DNA from 3 places in the Rhizobium skierniewicense Ch11 genome. Region 3 is predicted to be linked to each of the others. Evidence: riboswitches for the same ligand, from Rfam matches in the RefSeq annotation. Region 3 holds a riboswitch; each other region holds the start of a gene.

Region 1 (3,277 bases), on a different contig from region 3:
CGGGCGGGAAGCGGATGACTTCGGCCTTGTCAGCACCGCCGACTGTGCCGATCAGGCGCTCAAAGCCGGAAATGACATCCTCGAACTGTCCGCTGCGGCCATAAAGGCCATCAACGCCGGTATCGATCAGCAGGCCTTTGTCAAACAGGCGATCCAGAAACGTATTTTGCATGTCCATGGTGTGATCCTGAAAGGCCAGAGTTTATATTGAAAGACTGGTGTCCTGCTTCTGCACGAGCAGGAGATTGGCGGAATTGCTCAAGATTCTGTCGTTGGAGATCATCAGTTGCGCCGAGTGGACGTCGCGCAGGTGGCGACCGAGGCTGTAGGGCGTCCCGTTTTTGTAGCCCATGATGCCGCAGATCAGCATGGCGTGATTGACGATCTCGAGAATGGTCTCCGACGAGCAAATCTTGACGTTGTTCATGGCGATGGCGAACCCCATCGACATCAGCTTGTCGGGATCCGACTTGGTACTTTCATAGGCCTTGAGGCCGGCGATAACATTCGATTTGACAGTCTGCAGTTTGCTCGACACCTCTGCCAGACGGATAGCGCCCGGTGGGGCGACACCCGGTGATTTTCGTGCGGCGGAACGAACGAAGGCCTGTGCCCGCAAGACCGCGTCAGAGGCAATGCCGTACCAGACGCCACTCCACAAAAGATGCGATGTGGCCAGCATGGATTGCGCGGCGATTTCAGCAAAAGGCTTGGAGAAAATCTGCTCCGAGGGTGCTTTGCCCTTGAACAGGAAACCATCGGAGCAGGTGCCACGCATGCCCAGCGTGTCCCAGATATGGGTCCGCTCCAACGTGTACTGGTCTTTCAGGAAAACCGTCATGACCTGATCCGCGGGTGCAGCCGCTGCATTGGCGCGTGAGGTGATGAGAATGGCATCGGCGTGCGTGCCATAAGAAATGACGGTCGCGTCTTTTTCCAGCGTACACCAGGGACCGTCGACTTCGATGGCACAGATGGAATTGCGCATGTTGCCGCCAATGCCGCCTTCTGTCGTGGCGGACGCCAAAAGCAACTGCTCGGCGGCGACACGGCGCATGAAAGCCATGTGCCATTTGCTGCCTTCGCCATGTTCCACCAGGCTCGATGCCTTGATGTGATGCATGGCGAATATCATCGCGGTTGCAGAACAGGATTGGCCGAGGATGCAGCAAATATCGGCGATTTGCGCGATGCTGGCACTCTCTCCGCCGAGGTCAAGAGGTACCTGTATCCCCAAAAGACGTTCGGCGCGCAGGGCGTCGATGGCCTCTATCGGAAATCGTCCGGCGGTATCAACGTCGTCGGCATGCCGTGCCGCGATGGTCGCAACGCGCGAGGCGCGCGCCGTCAACGTGGCATCAGGCGGGGCGACCGACATGTTCATCAGGCTGCCTCTTTGCCATCGAGAATGGTTTTGACCGTGTCTTCTATGGACTTGATACTGGCGAAGGACTTGCGGTTGAGCATACTGTCTGGAAACTCGATATCGAATGCATCTTCGATGCCGAGCATCAGTTGAACGGACGCGAAAGAAGAAAGCCCGGCGGCGTAAAGGTCAGCCTCGTCTTCGATTGTATCGACCGGCACGGGGAGTTGACCAAATTTCGACAGTATTTCACGAATAGTTGAATTCATTCTCAGGTGTCTCCCTTTACGCCGCGTCATCATAGCGCATTCTTCGAGTTAAGCTCGAAAAAATAACATTCGAATAAATGGATAGGTTAACTTAGCGTAATTTTCCGCTTTTCAACAGTCTCCAGAGATGGCTTGACAAAATTGTGTGTCGGGTCTCTGATTGCGTCATTCACCAGGGGGGTCCCGTCAAGGGGCTGAGATACTGCTATCGCGCGCAGTGACCCTATGAACCTGATCCAGTTCATACTGGCGTAGGGACGGTGCAAACGCGGGAACAGCAGTTCGGTCGTGCCGAATTGGTCATATCCGTCCCGTGGTTTTTCGTCTTCATGCTCGAACTGGGTCTCCACTGTTTTTTTGCTTTGGAGCCTCACGATGAACATTGCCGCTAAAAATCTCTCTCCTGTCGTCACCACAGGTCCTTTGCCCGCTTCGACCAAGGTCTACAAGCCGGGCATCATTCACCCCCATATCCGCGTTCCCATGCGCGAAATCGCCGTACACCCCACGGCGGGAGAGCCACCTGTTACGGTCTACGATTCCTCCGGTCCCTATACCGATCCATCCCACGCCATCAGCATCGAAAGCGGTCTGCCCCGCCTGCGACACGACTGGGTCGTCGCGCGGGGCGATGTGGAGGCTTATGAGGGTCGTCACGTCAAACCAGAGGATAACGGCTTTGCCACCGGCGAACGTTTGACGCCGGAGTTTTCTCATCGTCATCAGCCATTGAAGGCCAGGGATGGCAAGGCGGTGACGCAGCTTGCCTATGCAAGGGCAGGAATCATCACGGCTGAGATGGAATACATCGCCATTCGCGAGAACATCGGACGGGAGGCGGCGAAGGACACGCTGGTGCGTGATGGCGAGAGTTTTGGAGCAAATATTCCAGATTTCGTCACCGCAGAATTTGTGCGCCAAGAAGTGGCGGCGGGCAGGGCAATCATCCCCGCCAACATCAACCACCCCGAGGCAGAGCCGATGATCATCGGGCGCAATTTCCTCGTCAAGATCAATGCCAATATCGGCAATTCGGCGGTTACGTCTTCCATGGCGGACGAGGTCGACAAGATGGTATGGGCCATCAGGTGGGGTGGCGATACGGTCATGGACCTGTCCACCGGGCGCAACATTCACAATATCCGCGAATGGATCATCCGCAATTCACCGGTGCCGATCGGCACTGTGCCGCTCTATCAGGCGCTGGAAAAGGTGGGCGGCATTGCGGAAGACCTGAACTGGGACGTGTTCCGCGATACGCTGATCGAGCAGGCCGAGCAGGGCGTGGACTATTTCACCATCCACGCAGGCGTGCGGCTGCATTACATCCCTCTGACCGTCAACCGCGTCACCGGCATCGTCTCGCGTGGCGGCTCAATCATGGCCAAGTGGTGTCTGCATCACCACAAGGAATCGTTTCTCTACGAGCATTTCGACGAAATCTGTGACATCTGCCGCGCTTACGACGTGTCGTTTTCGCTGGGGGATGGGCTGCGGCCCGGCTCTATTGCCGACGCAAACGATGCCGCACAATTTGCCGAGCTGGAAACGCTGGGCGAGTTGACGCAGATCGCTTGGGCGAAAGATTGCCAGGTGATGATCGAAGGCCCCGGCCATGTGCCGATGCACAAGATCAAGGAAA
Region 2 (3,277 bases), on a different contig from region 3:
CCTCTGCCGGGCAAGCGCAAGCGCAACCGGCAAACCAAGCGCAATGGATAGAGCCGTCGAAAGTGTCGCCTGCCAGAGCGTGAAGCGCAAAATGCGCAGCGTATAGGTATCGAACAAGTCAGTGGTCGTGGCGCTCGTGTCGAAGGACAATAAAGCCGTAACAGCAAGAAAGATGAACAGCAGAATGGCGGCAAATGCCACCATTCCACTGACGATAAATCTCAGACTGTCGCGGTGCTCGCTCATGATGCTCGGCGATCCGCCTTACTTCACGCTCATGGCAGTGAGCCATTCATCGATCCAGGCCTTGCGGTTCTTCGCCACCTCTTCGGAAGACATCACAAACGTCTTTGACGGCTGAACCAGCTTGGAGAAAGCCTCCGGCAAGGGCGCGGATGTGGCAGCGACCGGCATCATCCAGTTATTTTCAGGAATGGCATCCTGAAATCCCGTGGTCAGCATGAAGGCCATAAACTGCTTTGCCAGCGCCTGTTCCGGCGCGTTCTTCAAGATACCCGCGACTTCGATCTGGATATAATGCCCCTCTTCAAAACTGGCTGCCTGATAACGATCCGTCTTTTCCGAGACCATATGATAGGCAGGCGACGTCGTGTAGGACAGCACCATCGGCACTTCGCCCTTGGTGAATAGGCCGTAGGATTCCGACCAGCCAGGGGTAACGGTCAAAACCCGGTTCTTGAGCTTGGCCCACGCGTCTGGTGCTTTATCGCCATAGACCGATTTCACCCAGAGCAGCAGACCGAGGCCCGGCGTAGACGTGCGCGGATCCTGAATGACGATCTTTTGCGAAGGGTCGCCCTCGACCAGATCCTTCATGCTTTTCGGTGGATTTTTCAGTGTCTTCGTATCGTAGATGACAGCGAAATGGCCGTAATCATAGGGCACGAAGATATCATCGGTAAAACCACCAGGCACCTTAGCAGCCGATGTATCGATACCCGACACCTCCAAAAGCCGCGTCTGCTTGGCCTCGGCGATCAGGTTCGTATCAAGCCCGACGACCACATCCGCCTTGGAGCTTGCACCCTCAAGCTTCAGCCTGTTGAGAAGCGCCACACCATCTGCAACGCCGACGAAGTTGACAGTGCAATTGCAGGTCTCCTCGAAGGCAGCCTTGACCTTGGGACCCGGTCCCCATTCGGAAACGAAACTCTCATAGGTGTAAATCGTCAGCGTTTTCGTATCCTGTGCGACAGCAATAGCTGGCAACACGAAAGACGCGGCAAGGAGCGAATGAAGGAATAAACGACGATACATCAACAGCACCTCCTCGACATCGGCTACGGGGAACAGGCGTCTGGATGGAAGCCGTCTAATCCCTCCGCCGGTCTTAACCGGATCAGGTTCTTCGGGTTGGCAACGCCTCTCAGCCTTGTCCCTGAAAGAACAAAGCACCCCGTTAGATCTAGGCAGATGTGTAGTCGGAGATCGGTGAATTAGCAAGATGGCGTCAACGCCAACGGCCTTAGTTTCCCAACTCCTCACGCAGCATTTCCAGCTCGAGCCACTCTTCTTCCATGGCCTCGAGCTTTTCGCGAAGTTTCGACATTTCAGTCGCAAGTGTGTTGAAGACAGTCGGGTCCTTGACGAACAGATTGGGGTCGGCCATGCGTTGCTCGCACTCAGCGATTTCCAGCTGGGTCTTCTCCATCTCCTTAGGCAGATTTTCGAGCGCGAATTTCTGCTTGAAGGAGAGCTTACCCTTCGCCTTGGCCGGGTCGGACGCTGCGTTGGATGAGGATTTTGCCTTATCCTGTTTCTCGGCTTTCTTCTTCTCGTCGGACGCGCCCTTGCGCTGCGCCATCATATCCGAATAACCACCGGCATATTCGATCCAGCGGCCATCCGGCGCATCCGGGTTGGCAGGCGCGATCGTCGAAGTGACAGTGCGGTCGAGAAAGTCGCGGTCGTGGCTGACGAGGATAACGGTGCCAGAGAACCCAGCAACGATTTCCTGCAGTAGATCGAGCGTTTCGATATCCAGATCGTTGGTCGGTTCGTCAAGGATCAGAAGGTTGGTGGGCTTGGCCAGAATGCGCGCCAGCATGAGACGGGCGCGCTCCCCACCGGAGAGATTGCGGATCGGCGTACGGGCCTGTTCAGGCGCAAACAGAAAATCCTTCATATAGCCGGTGACATGCTTCAGCTCGCCATTGACGAGAAGGTTTTCACCACGGCCATCTGTCAGATATTGCGCCAGCGTGTCGTTCGGGTCCAGATCCTCACGCTTCTGGTCCAGCGTGGCGATTTCCAGGTTGGTGCCGAGTTTGACTTTACCCGTGTCAGGCTTCAGCTGGCCCGTCAGCATTTTCAACAGCGTGGTCTTACCAGCACCGTTGGGTCCGACAAAACCGATGCAATCACCGCGATGGACGCGCAGCGAAAACGGCGTGACGATGTCCCGCTCGCCATAGGATTTGGTGATGGCATGAGCCTCGATCACCAGCTTGCCCGACTCGCGCCCCTCTGCCGCCGTTGCCTGCACGGAACCCTGTGGCCCCTTATGGCCGCGGTAGTCGGCGCGCATGGCCTGAAGCTCGCCGACGCGGCGCATGTTGCGCTTGCGACGCGCCGTCACGCCATAGCGCATCCAGTGTTCTTCGCGCTCGATGGCCTTGCCGAGCTTGTGCTGTTCCAGCTCTTCTTCTTCCAGCACCTTGTCGCGCCATTCCTCGAAATGCGCAAAACCGCGGCTGAGACGACGTGCCTGTCCTCGGTCCAGCCAGACGGTGGCGGTGGAGACTTTTTCGAGAAAACGACGGTCATGCGAAATCAGCACCAGCGCGCTGCGCGTCTGCTGCAATTCGCTTTCCAGCCATTCGATGGTCGGCAGGTCGAGATGGTTGGTCGGCTCGTCCAGCATCAGGATATCGGGCTCAGGCGCCATGACGCGCACGAGTGCTGCGCGGCGCGCTTCCCCGCCGGAAAGGCTGGACGGATGTTCCTGTCCCGTCAGGCCCAGATGTTCCAACAGATAGGTGACGCGATAGGCATCATCACCCGGTCCCAGCCCCCCCTCGGCATAGGCCTGCACCGTCTCGTAACCGGCAAAATCCGGTGCCTGATCCAGATAACGAATGGTGGCGGAAGGGTGCTTGAAAATCTCACCCGATTGCGCCTCGACCAGACCGGCAGCGATTTTCATCAGCGTGGATTTGCCCGAACCGTTGCGGCCGACGAGGCAGATGCGATCGCCGGGCTCGACTTGAAGGTTGGCACCGTCAAGCAGCGGGGTAGCGCCGAATTTCAGCGTGAT
Region 3 (3,277 bases):
GGCAGCCTTGGCAAGAATGGACAAGGCAAGCGGGTGGCTGGACCCTGTTTCGAGGGCGGCTGACAGACGCAAGACGTCCGCTTCTGTGAATTCGAAAGGAACGATGTCGGTAACCTTCGGCTTGCCTTCGGTCAATGTACCGGTCTTGTCCAGCGCAACGGCCGTCAACTTGCCAAGACCTTCCAGAACCGCGCCACCTTTCATCAACAGACCCTGACGCGCACCGGCGGAAAGGGACGCGGCAATGGCAGCTGGCGTGGAAATGACCAATGCGCAAGGGCAACCGATCAGCAGAATGGCAAGGCCTTTGTAGACCCATTCGTCCCATTCACCCCCCATGAAGAGTGGCGGTATGGTCGCCACCAAGGCTGCAACCACAACCACGGCCGGTGTGTAATATCTGGAAAAGCGATCGATGAACCGTTCGGTCGGCGCTTTTTTCTCCTGTGCTTCCTCCACCAGCTTCACCACGCGAGCAATGGTGTTATCCTGCGCCGTGGCGGTCACTTTCACCCGTATGGCACCATCGCCATTCACAGTTCCGGCAAAAACGGTGTCACCGGGCTTTTTATGAACCGGCACGCTTTCCCCCGTTACGGGTGCTTCATCAATGGCGCTTTGGCCAGAAAGGATCGTTCCGTCGGCCGAAATGCGGTCACCGGGACGCACGAGTATAATCGCGCCAAGGGTAAGGCTTTCGGCAGGCACCTCCCGGGTTTTTCCGGCCTCCTCGACAAATGCCGTCTTGGGAACGAGCGCCGCAAGAGACTTGATGCTGTCCCGGGCTTTACCGGCGGCCACACCTTCCAGAAGCTCCCCCACAAGAAACAGGAAGACAACCGCAGCAGCCTCTTCCGTAGCATTGATCACAAGCGCGCCCACGGCGGCGATGGTCATCAGCATTTCAATGGAAAACGGCGTTCCGGCGCGGGCGGCCATAAAAGCACGTCGGGCGATGGGAACGAGACCGACAAGCATCGCGGCGGTGAAAGCGTAGAACTGAATATCCGGGACCAGATGGCCGATCCCATAGGCAACGACCAGCGCCAGACCGGCAAGAATGGTCGCCCGCCCCTTCTTGCTTTTCCACCAAGGGCCATTGCCCGGGCCATGGTCGTGACCATGCAGCCCCTCAACGGCAACCGAAGTCGCAGCAAGGGGCGCGTGACTATGACCATGATGGTCGTGATTGTGACCGTGATCATGGGAGCAACTAGGACCGTGCTCATGCGAGGCCACCGGTGCGCTGGAGCCACCCGCAGGCAATTGCTTGACCTCATAACCAAGCCCGCTCACCTTTTTGCCGATGGCAACCAGATCGCTCCTGTCGTCATGGCTGACGGTCATCGTTCCCGCTGTAACGGACACCGATACATCCTCCACGCCATCCATGCGACGCACCGCAGTGTCGATCTTGGTGGCACAAGAGGCGCAGTCCATGCCCTCTACACGAAATCTGGTCTGCAAAGCCGTGCTCATCAGGTGGTCCTTCTCATCTGTGAGCAAAGCCTTACGACCTATAGCCACTAGAGCTACAAGAGGAAAAACAGTATTTCACGATATAAAATTGGAAAGGACTCCGCGTATGTGCATGGAGCCTGTTTCCAAAAATCTGGCGGGAACCACCGGTTCAGCGTAGCGATGATTGACATCACTCTTAAGTTTTCTTAAAAAATCAACCAGTTCGAGGGGTGCGCTTTTCAGCGCTGAGATGACTTGGTCAAACTCTTATTTACCTGATCCGGGTCATGCCGGCGTAGGAACGGAACAGTCTGCCAATGGTCAAGCTTTTCTCTTCTTCCTTCGTGCGTGATCTCCGTGATGATACATCTGGAGCGAGAGACCCATGGCGAGCTTCCCGACGGCAAACAGCGCTGCAGAGCTTCTGTCGCGTGTACGGCAGCGACGACCACGGGTGCATTGCCTGATGAACACCGTCGTTCAGAAGTTCACCGCTGACGGCATCACCGCTGTCGGCGGCATCCCCTCCATGACCTCTTCGGAAGAGGAAATCGAAAGCTTCGTTTCCAAGGTCGACGCGCTGACCGTCAATCTCGGCACGTTGGATGCCGCGAGACGCAAGGTCATTCGCATTGCCGTGGAGGTCGCAAATGCCGAGGGTAAACCTTGGATCGTAGACCCCGTTCACTGCGATTACTCGCCCTCACGGTTGATGTTTGCGCAGGAACTGATCACCCTTCACCCGACGATCGTCCGCGGCAACGCGGCCGAAATGGCTGTTATCGGCGACATCGGCAAAGCGCTGCGCATACAGACTGGCCCTGAAGATGAGCTGAAGGATGATGGCCGCAAGATCAATATCGTCAACGGCCATCCATGGATGGCGAAGGTGACCGGCACCGGTTGCCTCTCCGGCGGGGTGATCGCCGCTTTTATGGCCGTCGAGCCTGACGCAATGTTGGCGGCCGCAGCGGCGCTCACGGTAACAGGCGTATCGGCGCAGCTTGCCGCCAGACACGCACGCGGTCCCGGTACCTTCGAAGCGGCCTTTCTGGACGCGCTGGATACGGTCAACACCAACGACATTCTGTCCCTTGCAAGGATTGAGCACAATGAGGATTGATTACAGGCTGAACGCTTTGGTGGACGCATCGCTTGCCGATATCGCACCCTTGCCGGAACTTGCAGCCGTTGCGGCACGGCACGGCGCAACGATTATCCAATATCGTGACAAGCAAGCATCGACCCGCGAGATGATTGAACAGGCCAGCCTCATGGTCGAAGCCTTGAAAGGGACAGGCGTTCCTCTTGTCATCAACGACCGTGTTGATGTGGCATTGGCATCCGGCGCAGATGGCGTGCATCTGGGCGCCGACGATATGGATGCGCAGACAGCCCGACGCTTGCTGGGACAGGACGCGATTATCGGCCTGACCGTCAAGAACATGAGCGACGCAGAGCGTGTTGCCCGAGCGCCTGCGGACTATGCTTGCATTGGCGGCGTCTTCGAAACGGTCTCCAAGGTCAACCCAGATACGCCGGTTGGCTTGGAGGGGTTGCGCGACCTCCGCACCTATCTTCGCAACCATCGGCCCGATCTGCAGGTCGGGGCTATCGCTGGCATCACGCTGGAGCGGGTCGAACCCGTTATTCAGGCTGGCGCCGATGGTGTTGCCGTTATTTCTGCACTTTTCCGCGCCGTGGATATTGCGGCAGCAACGGTTGATTTCCGCCACCGGGTGGATGCCGCGCTGGAGGCATCCCGATGACCGCCATTGCCCTGACCATCGCCGGGTCCGACAGCAGCGGGGGGGCC

Evidence for each region. A riboswitch is a leader RNA that binds a small molecule or an ion and turns the genes downstream of it on or off. The one in region 3 is predicted to bind thiamine pyrophosphate.
Region 1: another riboswitch for thiamine pyrophosphate. It lies ahead of thiC (phosphomethylpyrimidine synthase ThiC); the one in region 3 lies ahead of EKM04_RS13620 (hydroxyethylthiazole kinase).
Region 2: another riboswitch for thiamine pyrophosphate. It lies ahead of thiB (thiamine ABC transporter substrate binding subunit); the one in region 3 lies ahead of EKM04_RS13620 (hydroxyethylthiazole kinase).

Annotation. Positions count from the first base shown of each region.
Region 1 covers NZ_RXPG01000003.1:324,434-327,710, forward strand. Annotated here, with positions in the region: gene EKM04_RS03085 (amino acid--[acyl-carrier-protein] ligase) at 1-178, opposite strand, end outside; gene EKM04_RS03090 (acyl-CoA dehydrogenase family protein) at 203-1,384, opposite strand; gene EKM04_RS03095 (acyl carrier protein) at 1,384-1,635, opposite strand; TPP riboswitch at 1,800-1,911, shown strand; gene thiC (phosphomethylpyrimidine synthase ThiC) at 2,011-3,277, shown strand, end outside.
Region 2 covers NZ_RXPG01000003.1:202,381-205,657, reverse strand. Annotated here, with positions in the region: gene thiP (thiamine/thiamine pyrophosphate ABC transporter permease ThiP) at 1-246, opposite strand, end outside; gene thiB (thiamine ABC transporter substrate binding subunit) at 265-1,278, opposite strand; TPP riboswitch at 1,321-1,430, opposite strand; gene EKM04_RS02575 (ABC-F family ATP-binding cassette domain-containing protein) at 1,487-3,277, opposite strand, start outside.
Region 3 covers NZ_RXPG01000016.1:226,968-230,244, reverse strand. Annotated here, with positions in the region: gene EKM04_RS13625 (heavy metal translocating P-type ATPase) at 1-1,479, opposite strand, end outside; TPP riboswitch at 1,678-1,781, shown strand; gene EKM04_RS13620 (hydroxyethylthiazole kinase) at 1,847-2,584, shown strand; gene thiE (thiamine phosphate synthase) at 2,574-3,230, shown strand; gene thiD (bifunctional hydroxymethylpyrimidine kinase/phosphomethylpyrimidine kinase) at 3,227-3,277, shown strand, end outside.